One region of the Methylorubrum sp. B1-46 genome, then DNA from elsewhere that is predicted to be linked to it. Evidence: predicted binding sites of a transcription regulator. Region 1 holds the regulator's gene; each other region holds the start of a gene.

The links. Region 1 encodes LexA, which represses DNA repair genes until DNA is damaged. Its sites were predicted from a motif close to TGTTCNNNNTGTGTTCNG; they were not measured.
Region 2: dnaE (DNA polymerase III subunit alpha) is a predicted target of LexA. The motif match lies at 1,758-1,775, and genes of this name have one in related genera.
Region 3: recA (recombinase RecA) is a predicted target of LexA. The motif match lies at 2,084-2,101, and genes of this name have one in related genera.

The regions. Positions count from the first base shown of each region.
Region 1 covers NZ_CP088247.1:5,132,496-5,135,769, forward strand. Annotated here, with positions in the region: gene LPC10_RS23780 (ComEC/Rec2 family competence protein) at 1-1,651, shown strand, start outside; gene lexA (transcriptional repressor LexA) at 1,645-2,370, opposite strand; gene LPC10_RS23790 (DUF1236 domain-containing protein) at 2,535-3,274, opposite strand, start outside.
Region 2 covers NZ_CP088247.1:1,057,934-1,061,207, forward strand. Annotated here, with positions in the region: gene dnaE (DNA polymerase III subunit alpha) at 1-1,572, opposite strand, end outside; gene LPC10_RS05170 (ABC transporter ATP-binding protein) at 2,245-2,955, opposite strand; gene LPC10_RS05175 (lipoprotein-releasing ABC transporter permease subunit) at 2,970-3,274, opposite strand, start outside.
Region 3 covers NZ_CP088247.1:2,812,716-2,815,989, forward strand. Annotated here, with positions in the region: gene alaS (alanine--tRNA ligase) at 1-720, opposite strand, end outside; gene recA (recombinase RecA) at 922-2,022, opposite strand; gene LPC10_RS12965 (hypothetical protein) at 2,532-2,759, shown strand; gene LPC10_RS12970 (ATP-binding protein) at 2,868-3,274, opposite strand, start outside.

The sequences.
Region 1 (3,274 bases):
CTTCGCGCGCGACGCCTATTTCCGCGGCATCGGAGCGGTAGGATCGCTGGTGGGCAAGGTCGAGGTCGGGGTGCCGTCCGAGCCGCTCCCCTGGTCCCTGCATGTGGCGGCCAGCATCGATGCCGCCCGCAACGCCTTCACCCGGCGGATCACCGACGCGATCGGCGGACAGGCCGGCGCCGTCGCCGCCGCCCTCGTCACGGGAAAGCGTGGACTGATCGCCAACGAGACGAACGACGTCTTGCGGGCGGCGGGCATCTACCACGTCGTCTCGATCTCCGGGCTCCACATGGTGCTCGCCGCCGGCGTGGTGTTCTGGCTGGTGCGGGCCAGTCTCGCCCTGGTGCCGGTGCTGGCGCTCGCTTGGCCGATCAAGAAGATCGCGGCCGGCGCGGCGATGCTGGGCGTGACCGCCTACTGCGCCTTCTCGGGCTGGGACGTCGCCGCCGAGCGGGCGTTGATCATGACGTTGGTGATGCTCGGCGCGATCCTCGTCGATCGTCCGGCGCTTAGCATGCGCAATCTCGCGCTTGCCGCGATCCTGGCGCTGGCCCGCGAGCCGGAAGCACTGCTCGGCCCGAGCTTCCAGATGTCGTTCGGGGCGGTGGCCGGTCTGATCGCCTGCGCGCCGCTCATCGACGGGCGCGTCTTCCGGACCGACAGCCCGTCCCGCATCGCGCGGGCCGCGTCGTGGGTCGCGACGGCGGTGGTGGGCACGCTGGCAACGACTTTGGTGGCACAGATCGCCACCGCGCCGTTCGCGACCTACCACTTCCAGACCGTGCAGCCCTTCGGCCTGGTCGGCAATGCGCTGACCCTGCCGCTCGTCTCGCTCGCGGTGATGCCCGCGGCGGTGCTCGGGATGCTGGCCTATCCCTTCGCCCTCGATCGCCCTGTCTGGTGGCTGATGGGGCTTGCGGTGCGGGGCATGCTCGAAATCTCGGCCTGGATCGCCGGGTTTGGACAGGCCAACATGGTGTTGCCCGCCTTCGGGACCGGCGCCCTGGTGCTGCTCGCCGCTGCCCTCCTCCTCGCGACCCTGCCGGTGTCGCGGCTGCGGCTGCTTGCCCTCGTGCCGGCGGGACTCGGTGTTGCGCTCGCCGCGAGTCCGATCCGCTACGACATCTATATCGACCGCGACGGAGCCGGCGCCGCAATCCGCGGCCAGGACGGGCACCTCGTCGTCCTCGGGCGTCCGCCCGGCTTCGTGCTGGAACAATGGCTGAAGGCCGATGGCGACGGGCGCCGCCCGGATGCGGTCACCGGAGCCACCGGGCCGCGCTGTGACCGTCTCGGCTGTATCCTCGCGGCCATCGACGGAAGCACCGTCGCCCTCGTCACCGACAAGCGCGCCTTTGCCGAGGATTGCGCGCGGGCCGTCATTCTGATCACCCGCCTGCGCGCGCCATCGGGTTGTGCCGCATCGTTGATCGTGGACCGCAGCTTCCTCTCGGCGCGAGGTGCCACCGCGATCCGCCTCGGGGCGGCCGAGCCGGAGGTCGTCACCGCGCGCGGAACCGGCCCGCCGAAGCCTTGGCAGCCCAAACCCGCCAGCGTGGCGACGCCAGCGGCTCCGTCGCCGTCACAAACATTCGGTGACCCCGGTGCGGCGGATCCGTCGGACCCGCCGCCTGGCGAAACGCCTCAGTAGCGGCGTACGAGGCTGACGAGCTTGCCCTGGATGCGCACCCGGTCGGGCCCGAGCACGCGGGTCTCGTAGGACGGGTTGGCGGCCTCGAGCGCGATCGAGGAGCCGCGGCGGCGCAGGCGCTTGAGGGTCGCCTCCTCGTCGTCGATCAGCGCCACGATGATGTCGCCGTTATTGGCGGTATCCTGCTTGTGGATCACCACGAGATCACCGTCGAGGATGCCGGCCTCGATCATCGAATCACCGCGCACTTCCAGCGCGTAGTGTTCGCCGCCCGAGAGGAAATCGGGGGACATCGAGATCGAGTGGCTCTGGCTCTCGATCGCCGAGATCGGCGTGCCGGCGGCGATCCGGCCCATCACCGGGACCATCACCGACTGCCCGTTGCCGTCATGGGCCTGCAGCATCGGCGGCTTCGGCGCGGGCGGCTTGCCCGACAGGCCGCCCTCGACCACGCTTGGAGTGAAGCGGCGCGGCTCCGGGGCCGTTGCCGGCTTGGCCGCCGGCATGTCGGGCATGCGCAGGATCTCGATGGCTCGGGCCCGGTTCGGCAGGCGGCGCAGGAAGCCGCGCTCCTCCAGCGCCATGATCAGGCGGTGGATGCCGGACTTTGATTTGAGATCGAGCGCGTCCTTCATCTCGTCGAAGGACGGCGGCACGCCGCTCTCCTGCATCCTCTGCTGGATGAACTGAAGCAGTTCGAGTTGCTTGCGGGTCAGCATGCGGCACCTGCTGTCGACGGCGGCCGGGGACGCCGCAGAATCATTGAAAACAAAGCGCGAACAGCCTAGACGTTCCTCTCCTGTTCCGCAAGACGAGCGCAGACACGCGAAGGGCGGCGGCACCTTTGCGCCGCCGCCCCTTTTTGCCCCATGAGGGATTCGGATCAGGCTGGGATGACGTCCACAATCTCGTAGGTATCAGGATCGATGATGACGATGTCATCCCCGACCAGGATGAACTGGAGGCCGCGATAGGCCGGCACCAGCGAGAGGATCGCCGGCGGCAGCGGGTGCAGCGAAACCGAGCGCGGGATGGCCGTGCCGACGCGAACCGCGAAGTTCACATTCGTGACCGCCCGGACATTGGAGCGGGTGATCGATTGGCGGAATTCGGTGCGCTGGGTCGAACTCAGGCTTTTGGAGGCGCCGCGGGCTTCCGAGGCAGCCCCGCGGCCGGCTCGCTCGCCGGCCCCCCGCTCGCCAGCCGCGTCGCGGCCGGTGTCACGGTTGCCGCGCTCTCCGGCCGCATCACGGCTCCCCCGGCCGTCGCGCTCGCTGCCGCCATCGCGGCCCGTCTCGTGATTGCTGCGCTCGCCTGATTCTCCCGCGCGGGCCGGGCCGCCGTCTCGGCCGCCGCGCGTGCCGGCCTCTCCCGGCTCGCTGCCGCGTACCGGAGTGCCTGCCGCGCCACCGGTCTCGCCTCCGCGGGTACCGCCGACTTCGCCGCCGCTGCGGGCGCCTCCGGCACCACCCGCCTCACCGGCACCGCCGCGGGGGCCGCTCGCCGCTCCGCCGCCCGCGCCGCCCACACCGCTTCCAGCACCACCGGCGCCTCCGCCTGCGCCGCCGGCTCCCATTCCGGCACCACCGCCCGCGCCACTGCCACCGCCCGCGCCTCCTCCGG
Region 2 (3,274 bases), 1.3 Mb from region 1:
GACGATCGGCTCTTCCTCGATCGCCTGCTGCAGCTTGGGCTCGCCCTCGATGGCTTGCGCCAGGGTCACGGGGTTGGCCGGGTTCTGCGGCACGAGCTTGGTCAGCTTGTCGACCTGCCCGTACGGCATCTCCAGCACGCGGCCGACGTCGCGCAGCACGCCGCGGGCCAGTAGCGTACCGAAGGTGATGATCTGCCCGACCTGCCGCTCGCCGTAGCGCTGCTGCACGTAGCGGATCACGCGCTCGCGGCCCTCGACGCAGAAATCGATGTCGAAGTCCGGCATCGAGACGCGCTCGGGGTTGAGGAAGCGCTCGAACAGCAGGCCGAAGCGGAGCGGATCGAGATCGGTGATGAGGAGCGACCACGCCACCAGCGAGCCCGCGCCGGAGCCGCGGCCGGGTCCCACGGGGATGTCGTGGTCCTTGGCCCACTTGATGAAGTCGGAGACGATCAGGAAGTAGCCCGGGAACTTCATCTTGACGATGACGTCGAGCTCGAACTTCAGCCGCGCGCGGTAATCCTCTTCCGTGAAACCCGGCGCGGTGCCGTGCTGCTTCAGGCGTAAGCCCAGCCCGGCCTCGGCCTGGCGGCACAGCTCGGTCGGCTCGTCGGCGGCCACCGCCTGGACCGGGGCGTCGGCCGCTTCGGCCAGCACCTCGGCCATGGGCGGAGCCTCGCCCGCGGCGACGCTGGCGAAGTTCGGCAGGATCGGCTTGCGGGTGCGCGCCCGGACGGCGCAGCGCATGGCGATCTCGACGGAGGCCGCGAGCGCGTCCGGCAGATCGCGGAACAGCTCCATCATCGCGGCGCGTGTGGTGAAGGCGTGCCGCGGCGTCAGCCGGCGGCGGCGCTCGTCGGAGACGAGGCGGCCGTCCGCGATGGCGAGCAGGGCGTCGTGGGCGTCGTAATCGCCGGGCTTGGCGAAGAACGGCTCGTTGGTGGCGACGATGCCGAGGCCGTTGCCGTCGGCGAGCCGCAGCAGCTCACGCTCGACGGCTGGGCCGTCGTCGAGGCCGTGGCGCTGGATCTCGACGTAGAGGCGCTCCTCGCCGAACGCCGCCTTCAGCACCTCCAAGCGACGCGCCGCCTGATCGGCGCGGCCGGCGCGCAAGGCGGTGTCGAGCGGGCCCGTGAGCCCGCCGGTCAGGCCGATCAGCCCGTCGACATTGCCCTCGAGCGCCGAGACGGCGAGGTTGGGAGCGGCGCCGAGCGGACCGTCGAAATGGGCGCGGCTGCCGAGCCGCAGCAGGTTGCCGTAACCGGTCTCGTCCTGAGCGAGCAGCACGATGTTGGCGCAGCCGGCCTGCGGCATCCGCGCCATCGGGTCGGGCGCCTCGAAGCAGACCGTGAGCTGGAGGCCGGCGATCGGCTGGATGCCGGTGCCGGCGGCCTTCTCCGAGAATTCCAGCGCGCCGAACAGGTTGTTGGTGTCGGTGAGCGCCAGCGCGGGCTGCCGGTCGGCGGCCGCCGCCTTGACGAGGTCAGCGACCTTCACGCCCCCTTCGAGCAGCGAGTAGGAGGAATGGACGTGGAGGTGGACGAAGCCGACTTCTTTGAGCGTGCGCGCCATCGGGATCTTTTTGCTCGGCCTCACGGGGCCGGCCAGGATCCCGATTCAGGGTCACGGAGTCGATGCGCTTCGGTGCATGGGCCACGGATATCCACCGCCCGTGCCCCGGCCGCATCAGCTCGGGCGGTCGATTTCCCGCTTTCGGCCAACAGGCTCCGCTTTCCTGTGCATCGCCCGCCGCCGCCGGGAACGAAACAGGATCGCTTAACGGATCGGCGCCAAAGCTACCGCCCAGAGCGCAACGGCACCGAAGAGCAGGCCGAAGGCGGTGAACTCGACGACGCTGGTGAGGAACACGCGCTTGGTCATGGCTTCCACTCCCTGTTGATGGAGTGATTTTTGTTCCTGTTTTGTTCTGTGTAAAGCCTGGGGACGCGGCAACTCAGCGGAAGGGTGAACGATGTGTTGCTAGGGCCACAAGCGACGCATGAGGGCGCGAGCGCCGGATGAGTCCGGGTGCGCTCTGGGTCCAGTCCAGGTGCGTAGGACGAGGCGCCGCCTTTTCTCCGTCATCGCGAGCGCCAGCGAAGCGATCCAGCCGCGTGACCGTTCCGGACGGAGCGTGATCTGAATCGCTTCGGCTCCGCCTCGCAAATGCAGCGGAGCGGATCGACCGGCAGCCCGCATCGGCCGGGGGTACGAGGTTGAAGCGGGCGTTTCCGAGCGTCGCCCCTAGCCCACCTGCTCGATCATGCCGTCGCGGATCGTCACCCGCCGGTCCATGCGGGCGGCGAGCTCCATGTTGTGGGTCGCGATCAGCGCCGCGAGACCGGAGGCGCGCACGAGCTGGAGCAGGATGCTGAACACCCGGCCCGAGGTCTGCGGATCGAGATTACCGGTCGGCTCGTCGGCCAGCAGCAGGCGGGGGCCGTTGGCGACGGCGCGGGCGATGGCGACGCGCTGCTGCTCGCCGCCCGAGAGTTCGGCCGGGCGGTGCGGCAGGCGGTCCTTGAGGCCGAGGAAGCTCAGCAGTTCGGCGGCGCGGGCCTCCGCTTCCTTGCGGGCGAGCCCGCGGATGAGTTGGGGCAGCACCACGTTCTCCAGCGCCGAGAACTCCGGCAGCAGGTGGTGGAACTGGTAGACGAAGCCCATCTCCTCGCGCCGCAGGCGGGTGCGCTCGCCATCCGACATGCCGGCCGTCGGCTGGCCGCCGATATAGACCTCGCCGCCGTCCGGCCGCTCCAAGAGGCCGGCAATGTGGAGCAGGGTCGACTTGCCGGCCCCCGAGGGCGCCACCAGGGCGACCAGTTCGCCGGGCCAGATCGCGAGATCGGTGCCGCGCAGAATCTCGAGCGCGCCCTCCCCCTGCTGATAGCGGCGTTGGACGCCCGCGAAGAACAGGGCCGGCACGGGCTGGGCGCCGCCGGCATTCGTCTGAGCCATATCGGGGCGTTCCGTCAGCCGTAGCGCAGGGCCTGCACCGGATCGAGCCGGGCGGCGCGCCAGGAGGGATAAAGTGTCGCCACCAGGGATAGCAGCACCGAGGTGACCACGATGATGACGACCTCGTTCGTGTTCATCTCCGCCGGAATCTCGGCGAGGAAGCGCACGGTCGGGTCCCAGGCGGTGGGAAACAGGGTGCGCTGGATCGGCTTGATGTTGAGGGTGAACAGCACCCCGCCGATGAGGCCGATCGCCGTGCCGACGAGGCCGATCAGCGCTCCGTTGATGAGAAAGACCCGCATGATCGTGCCCGGCGTCG
Region 3 (3,274 bases), 2.3 Mb from region 1:
GCCCTGGAGGATCGCGGCCATCCGCTCCAGGCCCATGCCGGTATCGATCGAGGGCCGGGGCAGGGGATTGCGCACCCCCGGCTCGACCTGCTCGTACTGCATGAAGACGAGGTTCCAGAATTCGAGGAAGCGGTCGCCATCCTCGTCCGGAGAGCCGGGCGGTCCGCCGGCCAAAGCCGGGCCCTGGTCGATGAAGATCTCGGAGCACGGGCCGCAGGGGCCGGTATCACCCATCTGCCAGAAATTGTCGGAGGTGCCGATCCGGATGATCTTCTCGTCCGAGAAGCCGGCAATCTTCCGCCACAGGCCCGCGGCCTCGTCGTCATCCGCGTAGACGGTCACCAGCAGCCGCTCGGGCGTGAGGCCGAACTCCTTGGTGATCAGCTTCCAGGCCAGCTCGATCGCATCGGCCTTGAAATAATCGCCGAAGGAGAAATTGCCGAGCATCTCGAAGAAGGTGTGGTGCCGGGCGGTGTAGCCGACATTGTCGAGATCGTTGTGCTTGCCGCCGGCGCGAACGCATTTCTGCGACGAGGTCGCCTTGACGTAGGGCCGCTTCTCGACGCCGGTGAAGACGTTCTTGAACTGCACCATGCCGGCGTTGGTGAACATCAACGTCGGGTCGTTCTTCGGCACCAGCGAGGACGAGGGCACCACTGCGTGCCCGGCATCCCGGAAGTAGTCCAGGAAAGTCGATCGGATCTCGTTGACGCCGCTCATCGGATAGGCTCGGAAATCAAGTCGCGTCGGGAGCCGGCTGACGGGCAGCGCGGCAGCATTGTCGGGCCCTCATACGGGCCGAAGCTGTGCAAGTCACGTCGGCAGGTCCGTGGCGGATGACGGAGGACGCGCCATGCACGAAAAAGGCCCGCCGCTCGCGCGACGGGCCGGTCTCGATTGGCTCCGGTGGAGCGGAGCGGGTTACGCCTCGCCCTCGTCCAGATCCTCGGCGGTCGGCTTGGCATTCTCGAGGATGCGGTCGGCAACCAGCCCCGAATTCTGGCGGATCGAGGCTTCGATCTTGTTCGCGATATCCGGATTGTCGCGCAGAAAACCCTTGGAATTCTCGCGGCCTTGGCCGAGGCGCTGGCTGTCGTAGGAGAACCACGCGCCCGACTTCTCGACGATGCCGGCTTTCACGCCGAGGTCGATCAGCTCGCCGACCTTCGACACGCCCTCGCCGAACATGATGTCGAACTCGACCTGCTTGAAGGGCGGCGCGACCTTGTTCTTGACGACCTTGACGCGCACCGAGTTGCCGATGGCCTCGTCGCGATCCTTGAGCGTCGAAACGCGGCGGATATCGAGGCGCACCGAAGCGTAGAACTTCAGCGCGTTGCCGCCGGTGGTGGTCTCGGGGCTGCCGTACATCACGCCGATCTTCATGCGGATCTGGTTGATGAAGATCACCATGCAGTTCGAGCGCGAGATCGAACCGGTGAGCTTGCGCAGGGCCTGGCTCATCAGGCGCGCCTGGAGGCCCGGCTGGCTCTCGCCCATCTCGCCCTCGATCTCGGCGCGCGGCGTCAGCGCGGCGACCGAATCGACCACGAGCACGTCGATGGCGCCGGAGCGCACCAGCGTGTCGGTGATTTCGAGCGCCTGCTCGCCGGTATCGGGCTGCGAGATCAGCAGGTCGTCGAGGTTGACGCCGAGCTTGCGCGCATAGACCGGGTCGAGGGCGTGCTCCGCGTCGACGAAGGCGCAGACGCCGCCCTTCTTCTGGGCCTCGGCGATCGTGTGGAGCGCCAGCGTCGTCTTGCCCGACGATTCGGGGCCGTAGATCTCGATCACCCGACCGCGCGGCAGGCCGCCGACGCCGAGCGCGATGTCGAGGCCGAGCGAACCCGTCGAAACGGTCTCGACCTCCTGCACCTTGTCGGTCTTGCCGAGGCGCATGATCGAGCCCTTGCCGAAGGCGCGCTCGATCTGCGTCAGCGCAGCCTCGATCGCCTTGGACTTGTCCTTGTCGGCTGCTGCCATTGTCGAGGAATCCACCATCTTCAGCGCAGGCTGGGCCATCGCGAGGCTTCCTTATGCATGGGAGGGGCACGGCGCTCAATCCGCCGGAGCTGATCGATTTCGTACCTGTTTTGTTCTCATCGCGCAAGGGCTGCGTCGGTGCTTTCCGGTCCGCCGCCGCATCGCGCCGTTCCCCGTCCGGATGCCGCGTTCGTTTCGAAGTGGACGGGACTACGGAATTGATAAAGTGGTCTGCGACGATTATGTTACGCCCGATGTGGAAATAACTAACGATTTCCATTTGAAATTGATGAGTGATGATTTTCATAGCTCTCCATAATTTTTTAGACAGCAAAGCAAGATCATATTAAAAAGGTGAAGATCAATATGAAAATAAAAACATAGATGAAGTAAATATGAAAAATCTGCGTATAATTCTGGCTTTGCTTTGAGTTCGGGCCGACACTGTCAAGTTGAATTCTTTCGAAGAGCAATGGTCATGCCCGGCATCTTGATGTCACGTTCAACTCAGAATGAGAAAGCCAGGACATCGACGGTATCTCGGTCGTATGCGTGACGAGGCCATCGTCATGCCGATAGACCGCAATGAACTTCGCGCAATCGAGCAGCTTCTGCGTCAAGCGGAGGAGCGCCTCGAGCCGATTGCCACGTTCAGGCAGCGCACGCTGTTGCAGATGAGCTTGTTCGAGTTGCGGCGCAGCCTCCAGGCCGAGGAAGGGGAAGCAGCCGCTCCAGCCGATACGGACGGGGACGAACCCGACGATCGAGGGGCCTGAGATCTTCCCATCGATCGAGAGAGCTCCGGCCGCAGCAACCGCGGCAGAACGGGGCGACGCACAGGCGCTTCGCTCCGTCCAGCGCTCACTTTCGCTTTCCGGTCGAGATCAGCTCGCCATCGTGCGCTTCACCATCTCGACGAGCTGCTTCAGGCTGAAGGGCTTGGGCAGGAAGTTGAAGGTCTCGCCCTCGGGCAGATTCTTGCGGAACGCGTCCTCGGCATAACCGGAGACGAAGATCACCTTGAGATCGGGATCGTGCTTGCGCAACTCGCGCAGCAAGGTCGGACCGTCCATCTCCGGCATGACGACGTCCGACACCACCACATCGATGCCATCGGCATGCTCCTGGATCAGGCGGAGGGCCTCAATCCCCGAAGCGGCCTCGAGCACGGTGTAGCCGCGTGCCGACAGGGCACGGGAATTGACCGCGCGAACCGGATCCTCGTCCTCGACGAGCAGGACGGTGCCCTGACCGGTATGGTCGGTCGCCGGCTTCGCCGGCGGCTCCGGTG